2 regions of the Bradyrhizobium sp. ISRA464 genome follow, and region 1 is predicted to be linked to the other one. Evidence: riboswitches for the same ligand, from Rfam matches in the RefSeq annotation. Region 1 holds a riboswitch; the other holds the start of a gene.
The links. A riboswitch is a leader RNA that binds a small molecule or an ion and turns the genes downstream of it on or off. The one in region 1 is predicted to bind S-adenosylmethionine.
Positions count from the first base shown of each region.

Region 2: it holds a riboswitch for S-adenosylmethionine, as region 1 does, so the genes downstream of both, MTX19_RS37190 (homoserine O-acetyltransferase) here and MTX19_RS05685 (O-succinylhomoserine sulfhydrylase) in region 1, are expected to answer to the same signal.

Region 1 covers NZ_CP094526.1:1,216,365-1,224,133, reverse strand. The annotation lists gene MTX19_RS05700 (SRPBCC family protein) at 1-365, shown strand, start outside; gene MTX19_RS05695 (MATE family efflux transporter) at 555-1,997, opposite strand; gene MTX19_RS05690 (2'-deoxycytidine 5'-triphosphate deaminase) at 2,167-3,273, opposite strand; SAM riboswitch at 3,398-3,477, shown strand; gene MTX19_RS05685 (O-succinylhomoserine sulfhydrylase) at 3,555-4,748, shown strand; partial or broken gene MTX19_RS05680 (SDR family oxidoreductase) at 4,819-5,591, opposite strand; gene pimD (pimeloyl-CoA dehydrogenase small subunit) at 5,701-6,846, opposite strand; gene pimC (pimeloyl-CoA dehydrogenase large subunit) at 7,005-7,769, opposite strand, start outside.
Region 2 covers NZ_CP094526.1:8,025,519-8,033,287, reverse strand. The annotation lists gene MTX19_RS37210 (peptidase M15) at 55-1,197, shown strand; gene MTX19_RS37205 (prephenate/arogenate dehydrogenase family protein) at 2,369-3,310, opposite strand; gene hisC (histidinol-phosphate transaminase) at 3,319-4,416, opposite strand; gene MTX19_RS37195 (chorismate mutase) at 4,504-5,352, opposite strand; SAM riboswitch at 5,518-5,597, shown strand; gene MTX19_RS37190 (homoserine O-acetyltransferase) at 5,682-6,905, shown strand; gene metW (methionine biosynthesis protein MetW) at 6,902-7,567, shown strand; gene MTX19_RS37180 (alpha/beta hydrolase) at 7,572-7,769, opposite strand, start outside.

The sequences.
Region 1 (7,769 bases):
GGGGCGCGCTGCGCGATTTCGGCGCGCTGCACACGCGGCTGGTGCCGGGCTTCGTGACCGACACCACGCTCGACGGCGACGCGCGCATCGTCAGCTTCGCCAACGGCACGGTGGCACGCGAACTGCTGGTCGATTGCGATGATGCGCGGCGGCGGCTGGTGTATGCCGTGGTCAGCGAACGGCTGAAGCAGCATTCGGCCTCGGTGCAGGTATTCGCCGAGGGTGACGGACGCAGCCGCGTGGCCTGGATTGTCGATCTGCTGCCGAACGAGATCGCGCCGTACATCGCCGGTCAGATGGACCAGGGCGCGCTCGCGATGCAGACGGCGCTTGCCCAATCGGCCAGGACGGCAAGCGCAGCGTGAGCTGCAACGAGATCTTCGCGGGCGCATTCGAAACCGTCACCGTCACCTTGAGGAGGCCGCGAAGCGGCCGTCTCGAAGTGCGACGGCCCGGCTCTCGCCGTGACCAGTGCGAAATATCGGGGGCCGTGCATCCTTCGAGACGCGCTATGCGTTCCTCAGGATGACGGTGCAAGAGTCGTGAAGCCTCGTTTACGACAGCGCCGGCTGCGCCTTGGCGAGTGGCGCGGGCTTGCCCCAGCGCGTCAGGATCACGCTGAGGCAGGAGAGCACGCCGAGCACACCCATCGAGGCGGCGGCGAGCGTGAAGAAATTCTGCGCGGTCGCCCCATGCGTCGTGAGCCACCAGCCGCCGCTGCCGATGAAGATCAGCCGCGCGGTCTGCGCCAGTACCGGGCCCAACACCTTGGCGGCGCCCTGCGAGGAAAAGTACATCGACATCGCAAGGCCGATGAAGGCGTACATCGGAGCGGCGGTCGAGAGATATTGATGGCTGGTGCTCCGCACATGCGGATCGTCAGTGAAGAGATTGACCCAGAGGTCGGGGAAGACAGCGATGAAGCTGCCGACCACGCCGACCGCGAGGAACGACACTGTGCCCGCAGTCCATGCGATGCGCCGGGCGCGCGCGACGCGCTCGGCGCCGACGGCCATGCCGATCATCGGGACCGACGCGATGCCGACGGCGAAAGCCACCGAGGTCAGCATGAATTCGAGCCGCGCGCCGATGCCATAGCCGGCAAGCACCGCGGTGCCGAACTGTGCCAGCAAGTGGGTGAAGATCGAGATGGTCAAGACCGACTGCAGCGGCGAGAAGCAGGAAACGGCGCCGACCTTGAGGATGTCGATGAACATCACCCACTGCACACGCAGGCCCTTGAGCTTCGGCCTGACGCGGGCGCGGCCGGAGAACAGATACCAGCCCATCACGCTGATGCTGATCGAATAGGCGATCAGCGCGCCAGCGGCGACACCGCGCATGCCGAATTGCGGCACCGGTCCGAGGCCAAGCCCGAGCGCGCCGCCGAACATGATCTGCCAAACTGCCGATGACAGGATCATCGTGGAGGGCAATTTCATGTTGCCGGTGCCGCGCAGGATGCCGGCCATGGTGTTCATCAGCCAGGGCAGGATCGCGCCGCCGAAGAAGACCTGCGAATAGGCGATGGCCTGCGCCAGCACGTTGCCGCGGCCGCCGAGCAGCTCGAGCAGGCGCGGCCCGAAAATCAGCATGCCCAGCATGAATGTGACGCCGAAAGTCAGGCCGATCAGCAGCGCGTGTGCCGCGAGCGTCGAGGCGCGCTCGATCTCGCCGGCGCCGAGTGCGCGTGCGATCGAGGATGCGACGCCGCCGCCCATGGCGCCGCCCGACATCGTCATGGTCAGGATCACGCAGGGAAACACCAGCGCCATCGCCGCGAGCGACTCGACGCCGAGGCGGCCGATATAGGAGGTCTCCGCGATCACAACGCAGGTGCCGGCGGACAGCGCGATCACGTTCGGCCAGGCGAGCCACAGCAGCGTACGCAGGATCGGCCCATCGAGCAGCGCGTTGCGCGCCGGCCTTGTCACCGGCGGCGGCAGCGGACGTTCGTCTTCATCGACGGGTATTTCGGCGAGGCCGAGATCGGACATTTCAACTCCCGCGCGCGATCTTCGGGAGCCGCGCCATGGTGCTTCCCTACCATGACCGCGGCAGATTCCACGTGCGCGGAACGCAAGGGGGACCTGCACGATTGCGGGTGAACCTTCACGCCGATCTGTCGATCACGGCGTGATGCGAAATCCGGCCTACGGAATTTCGCTACACGCGAAAATGCTTCGAGAGCTTCAGGCCCTGTGCCTGGTAGTTCGAGCCGATGCGCTGGCCGTACAGTGCGTCGGGGCGCTCCAGCATGCGTTCATAGACGAGACGGCCAACGATCTGACCGTGCTCGAGGATGAACGGCACCTCGCGCGAGCGCACTTCGAGCACCGCGCGCGCGCCCTTCCCGCCGGCGCCGGCATAGCCGAAACCGGGATCGAAGAAGCCCGCATAGTGGACGCGGAATTCGCCGACCAGGGGATCGAACGGCACCATTTCCGCGGCGTAATCCGGCGGCACCTGGACGGCCTCCTTCGACGCCAAGATATAGAATTCGCCGGGATCGAGAATGAGGCTGCCGTCGGGGCGCGCCTTGATCGGCTCCCAGAATTCATCGACCGGATAGCCGCCACGGCGATCGATATCGACCACGCCGGTGTGGCGCTTGGCGCGGTAGCCGACGAAGCCGTTCGAACTCTCACCGGACAGATCGACCGAGAGCGCAACCCCCTGGGTGAGATCCGCATCGTCGATATCGACTAGTCGCTCGGCTGCATGCAGCGCGTCGAGCTCGTCGGCAGTGAGGACCGCATCGCCGATCCGGAAGCGGATCTGGCTGAGCCGCGAGCCCTCACGCAACAGCACGGGAAACGTCTTCGGGCTGATCTCGGCATAGAGTGGGCCGTGATAGCCGGTGCCGATCACGTCGAAGCGGCGGGTGCCGTCGGCGATCACACGTGTGAAGACGTCGAGCCGGCCTGTCGAGCTCTTCGGGTTGGCCGCGGCGACGATCTGCGGCGGCAGCGCAAGGCTTTCCAGCAGCGGGACGATGTAGACGCAATTGGTCTCCAGCACCGCGCCGTCGGAGAGGTCGATCTCGTGCAGCTTCAACTCGTCGATGCGCTCGGCAACGGTGGAGTCGGGGCCGGGCAGAAAGCTGGCGCGGACCCGGTAGGCGATATCGCCAAGGCGCAGGTCGAGGCTCGCCGGCTGGATCTGGCTCTCGACAAAGTCATAGGCAGGCAGAATGAGGCCAGCATCCGCCATCTCCGCGATCATGCGGTCGGGCAGGATTCCATTGGCTTCGTTTTCCAGCTCGAATGACACGGCGCAGGTCCCCCGAGGATGGCCCTAATCATACCCTGAATGGCCATCCAAGCCCAAAAATATGAGCTTTTACGGGTTATCTGATGACCGCCTTGACGGAAAGGGCACGAGGGAATATCAGCAACACTTATCCCGTGGTGATTTGAGCCGGCCGGCTTGCAGCCACGTAAAATAAGTCGCTAAACAGGCCGGGGACAGTGTGATCCCGGCCTGTGGAGGTTGCTCCAGGCCGGTTTTTTTGTGGCTATTTTCTTAAGGAAAATGGCCGCGTCGGAGGTCACATGTCTGAATCTGAAGCTACCCGCCGCTATCGCCCCGAAACCCGCCTCGTCCATGGCGGCACGCTGCGCTCGCAATTCGGCGAGACGTCGGAGGGGCTGTTTCTCACCCAGGGCTACGTCTACGACACCGCGGAGCAGTGCGAGGCACGCTTCAAGGGCCAGGACTCCGGCTTCATCTATTCGCGCTACTCCAATCCGACCATCGCGATGTTCGAGCGCCGCATGATCGAGCTCGAGGGCGCGGAAGCCGCGCGCTCGACCGCGACCGGCATGGCCGCCGTGACGACCGCGATCCTTGCGCCGCTGAAGGCAGGCGATCACGTGGTCGCGTCGAAAGCGCTGTTCGGCTCGTGCCTTTACGTGGTGCAGGACCTGCTGCCACGCTACGGCATCGAGACGACGCTGGTCGACGGCCTCGACCTCGACCAGTGGCAGCGCGCCTTGCGGCCGAACACCAAGTCGTTCTTCCTGGAAAGCCCGACCAATCCGACCCTCGACGTGCTGGATATTTCCGCAATCGCCAAGATCGCACACAGCGGCGGCGCACGGCTGATCGTCGACAACGTGTTCGCGACCCCGATCTGGCAGAGCCCGCTGTCGCTCGGCGCCGACGTCGTGGTCTATTCCGCGACCAAGCACATCGACGGCCAGGGCCGTTGTCTCGGCGGCATCATCCTGTCATCGGAAGCGTTCATTGCCGAGCACATCCATAATTTCATGCGCCAGACCGGCCCGTCGCTGTCGCCGTTCAACGCCTGGGTGCTGCTGAAGGGGCTCGAGACGCTCGGCATCCGCGTCCGCGCGCAGACCGACAACGCGGCGAAGATCGCCGAGGCGCTGGCGAAGCATCCGAAGATCACGCGGCTGGTCTATCCCGGCCGCCCCGATCATCCGCAGGCCGAGACGGTGAAAAAGCAGATGGGAGCCGGCTCGACGCTGGTCGGCTTGGAGGTGAAGGACGGCAAGGCCGGCGCCTTCCGCTGCCTCAATGCGCTGAAGATCTCGCGCATCTCCAACAATCTCGGCGATGCCAAGAGCCTGGTCACGCATCCGGCGACCACGACGCATCAGCGCCTGGCACCGGAGGCGCGCGCCGAGCTCGGCATCAGCGAGGGCTTCATCCGCTTCTCGGCAGGGCTGGAGCATGCCGACGACCTGATCGAGGATTTCGAACAGGCGCTGGACCAGGTCTGAGGCTGACGCACGCCCCGGAATGAGCTGTCCTCCCTCTCCCGCTTGCGGGAGAGGCGAAGCAAGTCAGCAGTTACGTCGCTGCCGTGGTGACGCCGCCGTCGATCACGATGGTCTGCCCGGTCATGAAGGTCGAGGCGCGGAGGCAAGATAGGCCACCGCGCCCGCGATCTCGTGCGGCTCGCCGATGCGGCGCAGCGGCGAGGACGCGGTGCGGCGCTTGAGGTTCTCCGGATCCTCCCACAGCGCGCGGGCGAAATCGGTCTTCACCAGGCCCGGCGCCACGCAGTTGACGCGCACGCCCTTCGGGCCCCACTCGCCGGCGAGGCTGCGGCACAGCGCGAAATCCGCCGCCTTCGAGATGCCGTAGGCGCCGATCACTGTCGACCCCCTCAGGCCGCCGATCGAAGAGATGATCACGACCGAGCCCTTGCCGCGTTCGGCCATCTGCGGGACCGCCAGCGCACAGAGCCAGATGTTGCTCTTGACGTTGGAGTCCATGATCTTGTCGAAGGCCTCGTCCTTGATGTCGAGCAGCGGGCCGTAATACGGGTTCACCGCGGCGTTGCAGACCAGGGTGTCGATCTTGCCGTAATGCTTGATCGTCCCGGAGATCAGCGCCTCGACCTCTTCACGGCGCGAGATATTGCAGGGGATCACGATCGCATCGCCGCCGGCCCTGTTGATGCCGTCGGCGACCTCCTTGCAGGCATCCGCCTTGCGCGAGGAGATCACGACCTTGGCGCCGAGCTGCGCCAGCAGTTCGGCCGACGCGCGGCCGATGCCGCGGCTCGATCCGGTGACGACGGCGACCTGGCCGGTGAGATCGAATGGAGTGTTCTTCATTGTTGTTGCCTCCCTGACGATTGCAAAAGACTCGTCATGCGCGGGCTTGACCCGCGCATCCATCTTTTCAAGAGCGATCGGTTGCCGGGTCAAGCCCGGCAACGACAGCTCAGGCCAACAGGCCGCCGCCCTCGCTGACGCGGCGGAGGTGATAGTCGGTGTCGCCGAGCGTGTTCTCGATCATGGTCAGCCGCTTGAAGTAGTGGCCGATCTTGGCCTCCATGGTCATGCCGATGCCGCCATGAAGCTGGATCGACTGCTGGCCGACGAACTTCAGCGACTTACCGACCTGCACCTTGGCGGCCGCGACCGCGGACGAACGCTCCTTGGCATCGTCGAAGTCGGACGCCATGGTCGCGAACATCGACATGCTGCGGGCCTGCTCCAGCGCCACGAACATGTCGGCAGCGCGGTGCTGCAGGCTCTGGAACGAGCCGATCGCGACGCCGAACTGCTTGCGCGTCTTGATGTACTCGATGGTGGTCTTCAGCGATTCATCCATCGCACCGACGGCTTCGGCACACAGCGCGGTGCGGGCCTCGTCCGCCACGCGCTCGATCAAGGGCAGGCCGTTCTCGGGATCGCCGATCGCAGCGTCAGCACCGACCTCGACATTGGTGAAAGTGATGTCGGCTGCATGCAGGCCGTCCTGGGTCGGATAGCCCTTCCGGGTAATGCCTTTGGCGTCTGCCGGCACCAGGAACAGGCCGATGCCAGCCTTGTCGCGCTGGCCGCCCTTGGTGCGCGCGGTGACGATCAGCGCGTCGGCATTCTCGCCGTTGAGCACGACGAACTTCTCGCCATCGATTACCCAGCCGTCGCCCTTCTTCTTCGCCGTGGTGACGATGTCGTGCAGATCGTAGCGCGAGTTCTTCTCGAGCTGCGCAAAGCCGAAGGTCTTGCTGCCGTCGATGATGCCCGGAATGTACTTCGCCTTCTGCTCGGCCGAGCCGCCGTGGCGGAGGAAGCCGCCGGCGATCACGACCGTCGCGAGATAAGGCTCGACCACCAGCGCCTTGCCGAGCGCTTCCATTACGATCATGGTCTCGACCGCGCCGGCCCCGAAGCCGCCATCGGCTTCCGCGAAGGGCAGGCCGAGCAGACCCTGCTCGGCGAGCCGGCCCCAGATCGCCTTGCTCCAGCCGCCCTTCTCCTTCATGTATTTCTTGCGCGCATCGAAGTCGTAGGCGTCAGCAAGCAGCCCGTCGACGCTTTCCTTGAGAAGCCGCTGCTCCTCGGTCAGATCAAAATCCATTTTACCATCTCTCCAAAATCACGCGGGCGCCTGCCCTGATCCTTGATCGTCATCCCCGCGAAAGCAGGGATCCAGTACTCAGCGGCCGCCTTCGTGAGCCGTGACCGCCGCGGCGTACTGGGTCCCCCGACTGCGCGGGGGACAGATGAATGTGTGGCTTACAGCCCCAGCACCGCCTTACTGATGATGTTGCGCTGGATCTCGTTGGAGCCGCCGTAGATCGAAACCTTGCGGTTGTTGAAGTAGCTCGGCGCGATCTGCGCGGTCCAGTCCATGCTCTCGTTGGAGCCGGCATCGCCGTGCTCGTCGTAGGGCGCGGCGAACGGACCGATCACCTCCATCAGGAGCTCGGTGGTGGTCTGCTGGATCTCCGAGCCCTTGATCTTGAGCACCGAGGACGCCGGATTAGGCTTGCCCTTGCCGTGCTTGCCCTCGTCGGCGACGACGCGGAGCTGGGTAAGCTCAAGCGCCTTCAGCTCGATCTCGCAGGCCGTGAGCTTCTCGCGGAACGCCGGATCCTCGATAACGGGACGGCCGCCGGCCTCGACCTTGGATGCCAGCGCGCGGATGCGGCGCAGCCGCTCCTTGGACACGCCGACCCGGGCGATGCCGGTGCGCTCATTGCCGAGCAGGAACTTTGCGTAATCCCAGCCCTTGTTCTCCTCGCCGATCAGGTTCTCGTAGGGCACTTCGACGTCGTCGAAGAACACCTCGTTGACCTCGTGGCCGCCGTCGATGGTCTGGATCGGACGCACCGTGACGCCCTTCGACTTCATGCTGAAGACGATGAAGGAGATGCCCATCTGCTTCTTCGCGGCCGGATCGGTGCGGCAGAGGCAGAAGATCATGTCGGCGTGCTGGGCCAGCGTGGTCCAGGTCTTCTGGCCGTTGATGATCCACTTGTCGCCCTTGCGCTCGGCCTT
Region 2 (7,769 bases), 1.7 Mb from region 1:
GTCACATGCTTGGCTGTGCAATCTGGCTCCGAGGAGCCTTTGGAGGCTGGGATGATGAACGCACGGCCAATCGGGGCGGCGGCGTTGTGCCGGACGGTCGTTCTGCCCGGTTGCATTGTCGCCTGGTTTGCGGTGTTCGGTTCGGCTGGAATCGAGAATATCGGCGCATCAGCTAACGATTACCGCGCACCTCCTGTCGTCGCCGATGCCGTGCCTGCCATATCACCGGCAACTGCCAGGTCCAACGCCGCAGGCGATGTCGCCAATGTAGTGACCACCGGCGGATCGGAGGCGGTGGCGACCGTCAACCCGGCGCCGACCTCTCACGAGCCGGAAGCTGTCATGGACGCCAGATCGACCGATCCGACGGTGTCGCAGGAAACTCAACCGGTTCAGGCGCCGACAGCGAACACGCCGGATCCGGAGTCTCGCGAGGCCAAGGAGACGGTAGGCTCCATCGAAATTCTCGACGAGTGCTGGGACGTGAACGTCTGCATCGACCGCTATTTGTGGGCGCTCTATCAAAGGACGCCCAAGGAAGACACCATCAAGGTGCCGGAACAACGGACGGTGACAGTCAGGAAAAAGAAGAAAATGGTGACGCTCACCAGAACGTTCACCAGGCTTGTCGATGAGGATTTCGCCTGGAAGGACGCGAAGGCGGCCGAGAGAGCCGCCATGCCCATGATGGATTACGTCATCGGAGGCATGGATCGGACCTTCAAGCTGAAGCTCTTTCATGCGCTTCTCGCGGCGGAACAGGCCGGCTTGTCGCCCGGCATCACCAGCGCCTTCCGCGATGACTACCGGCAGTCGATTGCAAGCGGCCTCAAAGCGGCCAGCGACAGGTCGTATCACGGAGGCAGCTTCCGTGGCGGCTACGGCCATGGGCTTGCGGCTGACATTGTCAGCGTCGACGGTGCGACACGCGACGAGCGATGGAGGTCATCGGAAAAGCTCTGGAAATGGATCGACGCGCACGGAAGGGAGTTTGGCGTCGGACGCCCCTATCTCGATCGGGACCCGGCGCACACGGCTCCGATCGACGGCAAGGAATATGCCGCTCACAACCATGGCGCCAAAACGCAACAAGCGGCACTGGACGTGAAGATGCGCAACCGGCCCGCTGCACGGGCCAAGCACGCCACGGTGAAACGTCCAAGAACCGCAAAGTCGTCGAAGGTGAGAACGAGCTGACCGAGATTGCGGTGACGCGAGACGCGAAGCTCTCGGCACCGGGAGTACCAGAGTTGATCGACTTGGAGACGCGATAGCATTTCGAGCGAAGTCGATATGCTCCGGAATGCGGTGAGGTGAGCACGCTCTCAGGCTCCCTGCCCCTTGCGGGGAGCGCAATTGCATATGCCGATCACGCTGTGCGTTCGATGCATGCGGTTTGGTTGGTCTACCCACACACTCGTCATGCCCGGGCTTGTCCTGGCTTGTCCCGGGCATCCACGTCTTTTGGTTTTCCATGTGAAGAAAGACGTGGATGGCCGGGACAAGCCCGGCCATGACGACGTGTCAGCCCCACGGCGATGTCATCTGCGATTGCCCTCCCGCAAGGGGGAGGGAACCCTTCCGTCCGTGCGTCCCTGACGCGCCAATCACTGAGTTGCCCGACGTGGCAAGCCCCTTACGTAAAAATATTTCTGTTTTTCAGAATCGTAACTCGGTGTATGAATAGGCCCGTCTCACCCGCTTGAGGGGCGCTGCGCGATCGTCACGAGTGTTGGGTCGAGATGCGGTGGACGCCGAGCGTGTGACTGACGAGCACATGCACGGCGGACGGTGAAGTCGTGTGGTCCTGACGCCCCAGTGGCAGGTGTCTCTTCGCAAGAGCGCAATGTCTTTCGCGGACGACGGTGACAACAAAGCCCGGTCTCGCCGGGGAGAGCACGTATAAGCCGTAAAACCATCGCGCAGGGAAGGCCGGGATGTTCCCGGTTTCACCTGTGGTCCTACCTCCCGCGTTTTTTACTACGCGGGACCCATGGGTGCGATCGGCGCCCGGTCTTCCCTGCGCCCTCTGATCGAAGAGCGGCGAAGTTGGCAGCAAACCTCGGACGCACCGCGCCGCGAGAATGCGGATGTATGACTCACAATGGCGAAACACACTCAGTGTCGTCCTGGCGAAAGCCAGGACCCATTACCCCAAATCTCAGTAGTTGCGCGACGCCGGGGCCACGATCCCGCTCATCAGCAACTGCGGTGGTTATGGGTCCTGGCTTTCGCCAGGACGACGAACGGAGAGTCCCGTTCACAAGCCGCGGAATATGGGTCCCGGCCTTCGCCGGGACGACGGCTGTGGATCTGGTGCGACATCGGCCCCGTCCTGCGCTGGGATGACGTCGAAATGCGCGGCGCTCTACTCCGCCTTCTTCCCCAGATTCGCATGCGGCCGGCCGAAGTCGGCGGCGGCGGAATCCTGGCCGATCTCGACGATGCCGCGGCGGATGGCGCGGGTGCGGGTGAAATGGTCGAACAGCGCATCGCCGTCGCCGCGGCGGATCGCACGCGTGAGCTTCGACAGGTCCTCGTTGAAGGTGCCGAGCATCTCCAGCACAGCCTCCTTGTTGGCGAGGAACACGTCGCGCCACATCGTCGGGTCGGACGCCGCGATGCGGGTGAAGTCGCGGAAGCCGCCGGCCGAGAACTTGATCACTTCGGATTCCGTCACCTGTGCCAGCTCGTCAGCGGTGCCGACGATGGTGTACGCGATCAGATGCGGCAAATGGCTGGTGATCGCGAGCACGAGATCATGATGATCCGGCGTCATGATCTCGACCTTGGCGCCGAGCGCGGCCCAGAAGGCGCGCAGCCGGTCGGTCGCGGCGGGATCGGTGCCGTCAGGCGGCGTCAGGATGCACCAGCGGTTGATGAAGAGCTCGGCGAAGCCGGAATCCGGGCCGGAATGCTCGGTGCCGGCGACGGGATGTGCCGGCACGAAGTGCACGGCGTCAGGCAGATGCGGCGCCATGTCCTTCACGACCGCCCCCTTCACCGAGCCGACGTCGGAGATGATGGCGCCGGGCTTCAGGTGGCTCGCGATTTCGGCCGCGACCGGACCGCAGGCGCCGACAGGAATGCAGAGGATGACGAGATCGGCATCCTTCGCGGCTTCCGCATTGGTCGCGACGACCTGATCGACAATGCCGAGCTCGGCGACGCGCGCGCGTGTCTTCTCCGAGCGTGCGGTGGTGACGATCTCGCCGACCAAGCCTTGCGCGCGGGCAGCGCGCGCGATCGAGCCGCCGATCAGGCCGAAGCCGATCAGTGCGAGGCGTTTGAAAAGCGGGGCTGTGGTCACGTCGGTGTTCACCTTCCGGCCATGAAGTCGCGCAGGCTCTCGACCACGAGGCGGTTGGCTTCCTCGGTGCCGATGGTCATGCGCAGCGCGTGCGGCAGCTTGTAATTGTTGAGTGCGCGCAGCACGAGGCCGCGCCGTGTGAGATAGGCGTCGGCTTCCGCCGCGGTCCTGCCCTTGTCGGTCGGGAAATGGATCAGCACGAAGTTCGCGACGCTCGGCGTCACCTTGAGCCCGAGCTTGCCGAACTCCTCGGTCAGCCAGCTGCGCCACTTTTCGGTGTGCGTCTTCGACATCTGCACATGCGCGGAGTCCTCGATCGCCGCCGCGGCCGCCAGCATCGCCGGCGTCGAGACGTTGAATGGACCGCGGATGCGGTTGCAGGCATCGACGATGTGCGCCGGCCCGAACATCCAGCCCACGCGCAGCGCGGCGAGCCCATGGATCTTCGAGAAGGTGTGGGTGACCACCGTGTTGTCGGTGGTGGCGACGAGCTCGATGCCGAACTCGTAATCGTTGCGCGAGACGTAGTCGGCATAGGCGGCGTCGAGCACCAGCAGTACCTGCGACGGGAGAGCGGCGCGCAGGCGCTTGACCTCGTCGAACGGCAGATAGGTGCCGGTCGGGTTGTTCGGGTTGGCGAGCCAGACCAGCTTGGTGCGCGGCGTCACCGCCTTCAGGATCGCGTCGACGTCGGCGGTGAAGTTGCTCTCGGCGGCGATGACGTTCTTGGCGCCGTTCGCCATGGTTGCGATCGGGTAGACCAGGAAGCCGTGGGTGGTCGAGATCGCCTCGTCGCCTTGTGCGAGATAGGTGTGCGCGAGCAGATTGAGGATCTCGTCGGACCCGGCGCCGCAGATGATGCGGTCGGGATCGAGACCGTAGGTGCGGCCGATCGCTTCGCGCAGCACGCGCGAAGTACCCTCCGGGTAGTCCTCGAGATGGTCGGCTGCGTGCTTGTAGGCCGCGATCGCCTTCGGCGACGGGCCGAACGGCGTCTCGTTGGCGGACAGCTTGAACACCTTGCGCCCCGGTTCCGGCACCGGGCTCTTGCCCGGCGTGTAGGGCGCAATTTCGAGGATGCCGGGGTTCGGCACGGGGCGGGACATCATCAACTCCGGACAGAGCGTTTTCCAGCGAAGTGGATACCGGTTCGCGCAAGAAAACGCGTCAAAACAAGCATCAAGGCGGGGGGCTTAACTTCTGGCCGACCCGCCAGGAGGCACCGTATAGCGCGTTGCGTGGCTGCCGACGAGGGCCGACGAGCGGACCGAGGCGCCGGCCTGGATCAAGGCGAGCTTGATCGCCTCGAAGCCGGTACCCGCGACCGACACCAGCAGCGCCGCGCCGTCGAAGGCGGTGTCGGGCACCGCGACGATTTCCGCGAGCGGCGCCAGCGCGCGCGCGACGTCGGCGTTCCAGCCGGAGACGCGCACGCTCCACACCTGGACTTCCGTCACCATGGCATCGTCGGCGACTCGCGAGACCACGAACACCGGCAGCGCGGCGGGGTGATCGGCGCGCTCGAGGAACGGCAGCCGTGCGATGATCTTCGGCGCGCCACTGGCTTCGAGCGCGTTCCACCACGGCGTGCGGCTTGCAATCGCGGAGACCAGCGCGAGGTCGCCCTTGGACGACGCCACCGCATCGACCGCGGCCTGCGCGCTGAAATGCGCCACATAGGGCACCACGAAGCCGAAATGGAATCGCGCCGAATCCCGCATCGCGGACTCGCCGACGGAGACGTCGGCATGCACCGAGAACGGCGCCTGCACGTAGGTGAAGGTCGAGATGATGACGCGCCAGATGCTCTCGATGGTGTCGAGCGGCAGGATGCCACGATGCCGCTCGACCAGGCCGCGCATCATGCTGGCCTCGCGTGCGGGGCGAAATGCCGAGCCGACCTCCTGGGTCTTCTTGACCTGGATCAGGCGGTCGATGATATCGCCGCGCGCCATCAGCAGGCGGTGGACCTGCTCGTCGATTGCGTCGATCTCCTTGCGCAGCTCCTGCAGCGAAGGCGGCGACGGGGGAGGGTTGGACATCTGAAAACCTTGTGATCCGGGCGGCCCGATGACTGTGTCCCTGATTAGGAAAGACGGCCGCCGAAAGCAAAGAGAAACGTCGCAGGCGTGCCTTGCGCGATCGGGTTAACCATGGGGTGAGGGCGAGGCTAACCTTGACGACACGGGGTCCGAGGACTAGTTTCCCTGCACTTCCGTGGTCATTTGAGCCGGCCGGCTTGCAGCCACGTTAAACAACTCGCTAAACAGGCCGGGGACAGATCAGCTCCCGGCCGAACCTTTGTTCAGGCCGGGTTTTTTATGGCCTGATTCCTGTTCGAGGCCTCCCGCGCGGAGGCGGGGTCGCCTAGATGAGCAACGTGCGTCCGATACCGAGCCCTTCGATCACGAGCCCTTCGATCAATAGTGATGATCGCGCCCATGAGGCCGATCATCCCTCGTCGTTGGTGGCGAAGTTCGGCATCGAGCAGCCGCTGAAGCTCGACTGCGGCGTCGATCTCGCACCATTCCAGATCGCCTACCAGACCTATGGCGAGCTAAACGCCGACCGCTCCAACGCGATCCTGGTCTGTCACGCGCTGACCGGCGATCAGCACGTCAACAACATCCATCCCGTCACCGGCAAGCCCGGCTGGTGGGAGACCATGGTCGGCGCCCGCAAGCCGCTCGACCCGCGCAAATATTTCATCATCTGCTCCAACGTGATCGGCGGCTGCATGGGCTCGACCGGCCCTGCCTCGTTCAACCCTGCCACCGGCAAGGTATGGGGGCTGGATTTCCCGATCATCACCATTCCCGACATGGTGCGCGCCCAGGCGATGCTGATCGATCGTCTCGGCATCACGACGCTGTTCTGCGTGGTCGGCGGCTCGATGGGCGGCATGCAGGCGGTGCAATGGGTCGCGGCTTATCCCGAGCGCGTGTTCTCGACGCTCGCGATCGCCTGCGCGACACGCCACTCTGCGCAGAACATCGCCTTTCACGAGCTCGGACGGCAGGCCGTGATGGCCGATCCGGACTGGCGTGGCGGCCGCTATGTCGACGAGGACACGCATCCGCATCGCGGGCTCGCGGTGGCGCGGATGGCCGCGCACATCACCTATCTCTCGGACGCCGCGCTGCATCGCAAATTCGGGCGGCGGATGCAGGACCGCGACCTGCCCACCTTCTCGTTCGATGCGGATTTCCAGGTCGAGAGCTATCTGCGCTACCAGGGCTCGTCATTCGTCGAGCGCTTCGACGCCAACAGCTATCTCTATTTGACGCGCGCGATGGACTATTTCGACATCGCCGCCGATCACAACGGTGTGCTGGCGAAGGCGTTCACCGGCATCAAGACGCGCTTCTGCGTGATCTCGTTCACCAGCGACTGGCTGTTCCCGACCTCGGAGTCACGCGCGCTGGTGCACGCGCTGAATGCCTCGAGCGCGCGGGTGTCGTTCGCCGAGATCGAGACCGATAAGGGCCACGACGCGTTCCTGCTCGACGTGCCCGAATTCCTGGATATCTCCCGCGCCTTCCTGCAGGCCGCAGGCAAGGCGCGCGGGCTTGGAAATGGCGACGACCAGTCATGAGCATCCAGCAAACCCTGCCGCTGCCCGGCGTCGCGCCCGAGCGAACCGGAAGCTACCGCGCTGACCATCTCCTCGTCGCCGACATGGTGGCTCCGGGTTCGCGCGTGCTCGACGTCGGCTGCGGCGACGGTGACCTCTTGGAGCTGCTGGAGAGCCGCGGCATCGACGGGCGCGGCATCGAGCTGTCGCGCGAGGGCGTCAACCGCTGCGTTGCCAAGGGGCTCGCGGTGGTGCAGGGCGATGCCGACACCGACCTCGTCAATTATCCCGACGACGCCTTCGACTATGTGATCCTGTCGCAGACCTTGCAGGCGACGCGGCAGCCCAAAGTGGTACTGGAGAATCTGCTGCGCATCGGCCACCGCGCCATCGTCTCGTTCCCGAATTTCGGGTTCTGGAAGATGCGGCTGCAGCTCTTGATCGGTGGCCACATGCCGCGCACCGAGAACCTGCCAGCGACCTGGTACGACACCGCCAACATCCATTTCTGCACCATCAAGGACTTCGTCCAGCTCTGCGACGAGATCAACGGCAAGATGGAGCGCGCGGTCGCGCTCGATCTCTACGGCCGCCCGGTGCCGCTCAATCTGCCCTGGTGGGTCTGGAACATGTTCGGCGAGCAGGGCGTGTTCCTGCTGAGCCGCGGCGAGAAAGGGAAGTGACGGTTCACACCGGCGCCGCCACCAGCGAGCGCGGATCGCGCACCGGCCAGCGTCCGGCCTCGACCAGCGCGATGAAGCGTTCGACCATCTCGTTGAACAGCGCGGGCTCCTCGAGATTGAGCACGTGGCCCGACTTCGGAAAGAAGGCGAGGCCCGTCGCCGGCAGATGCTTCTTCAGGAACATGCTGGGCTCGATGCAATT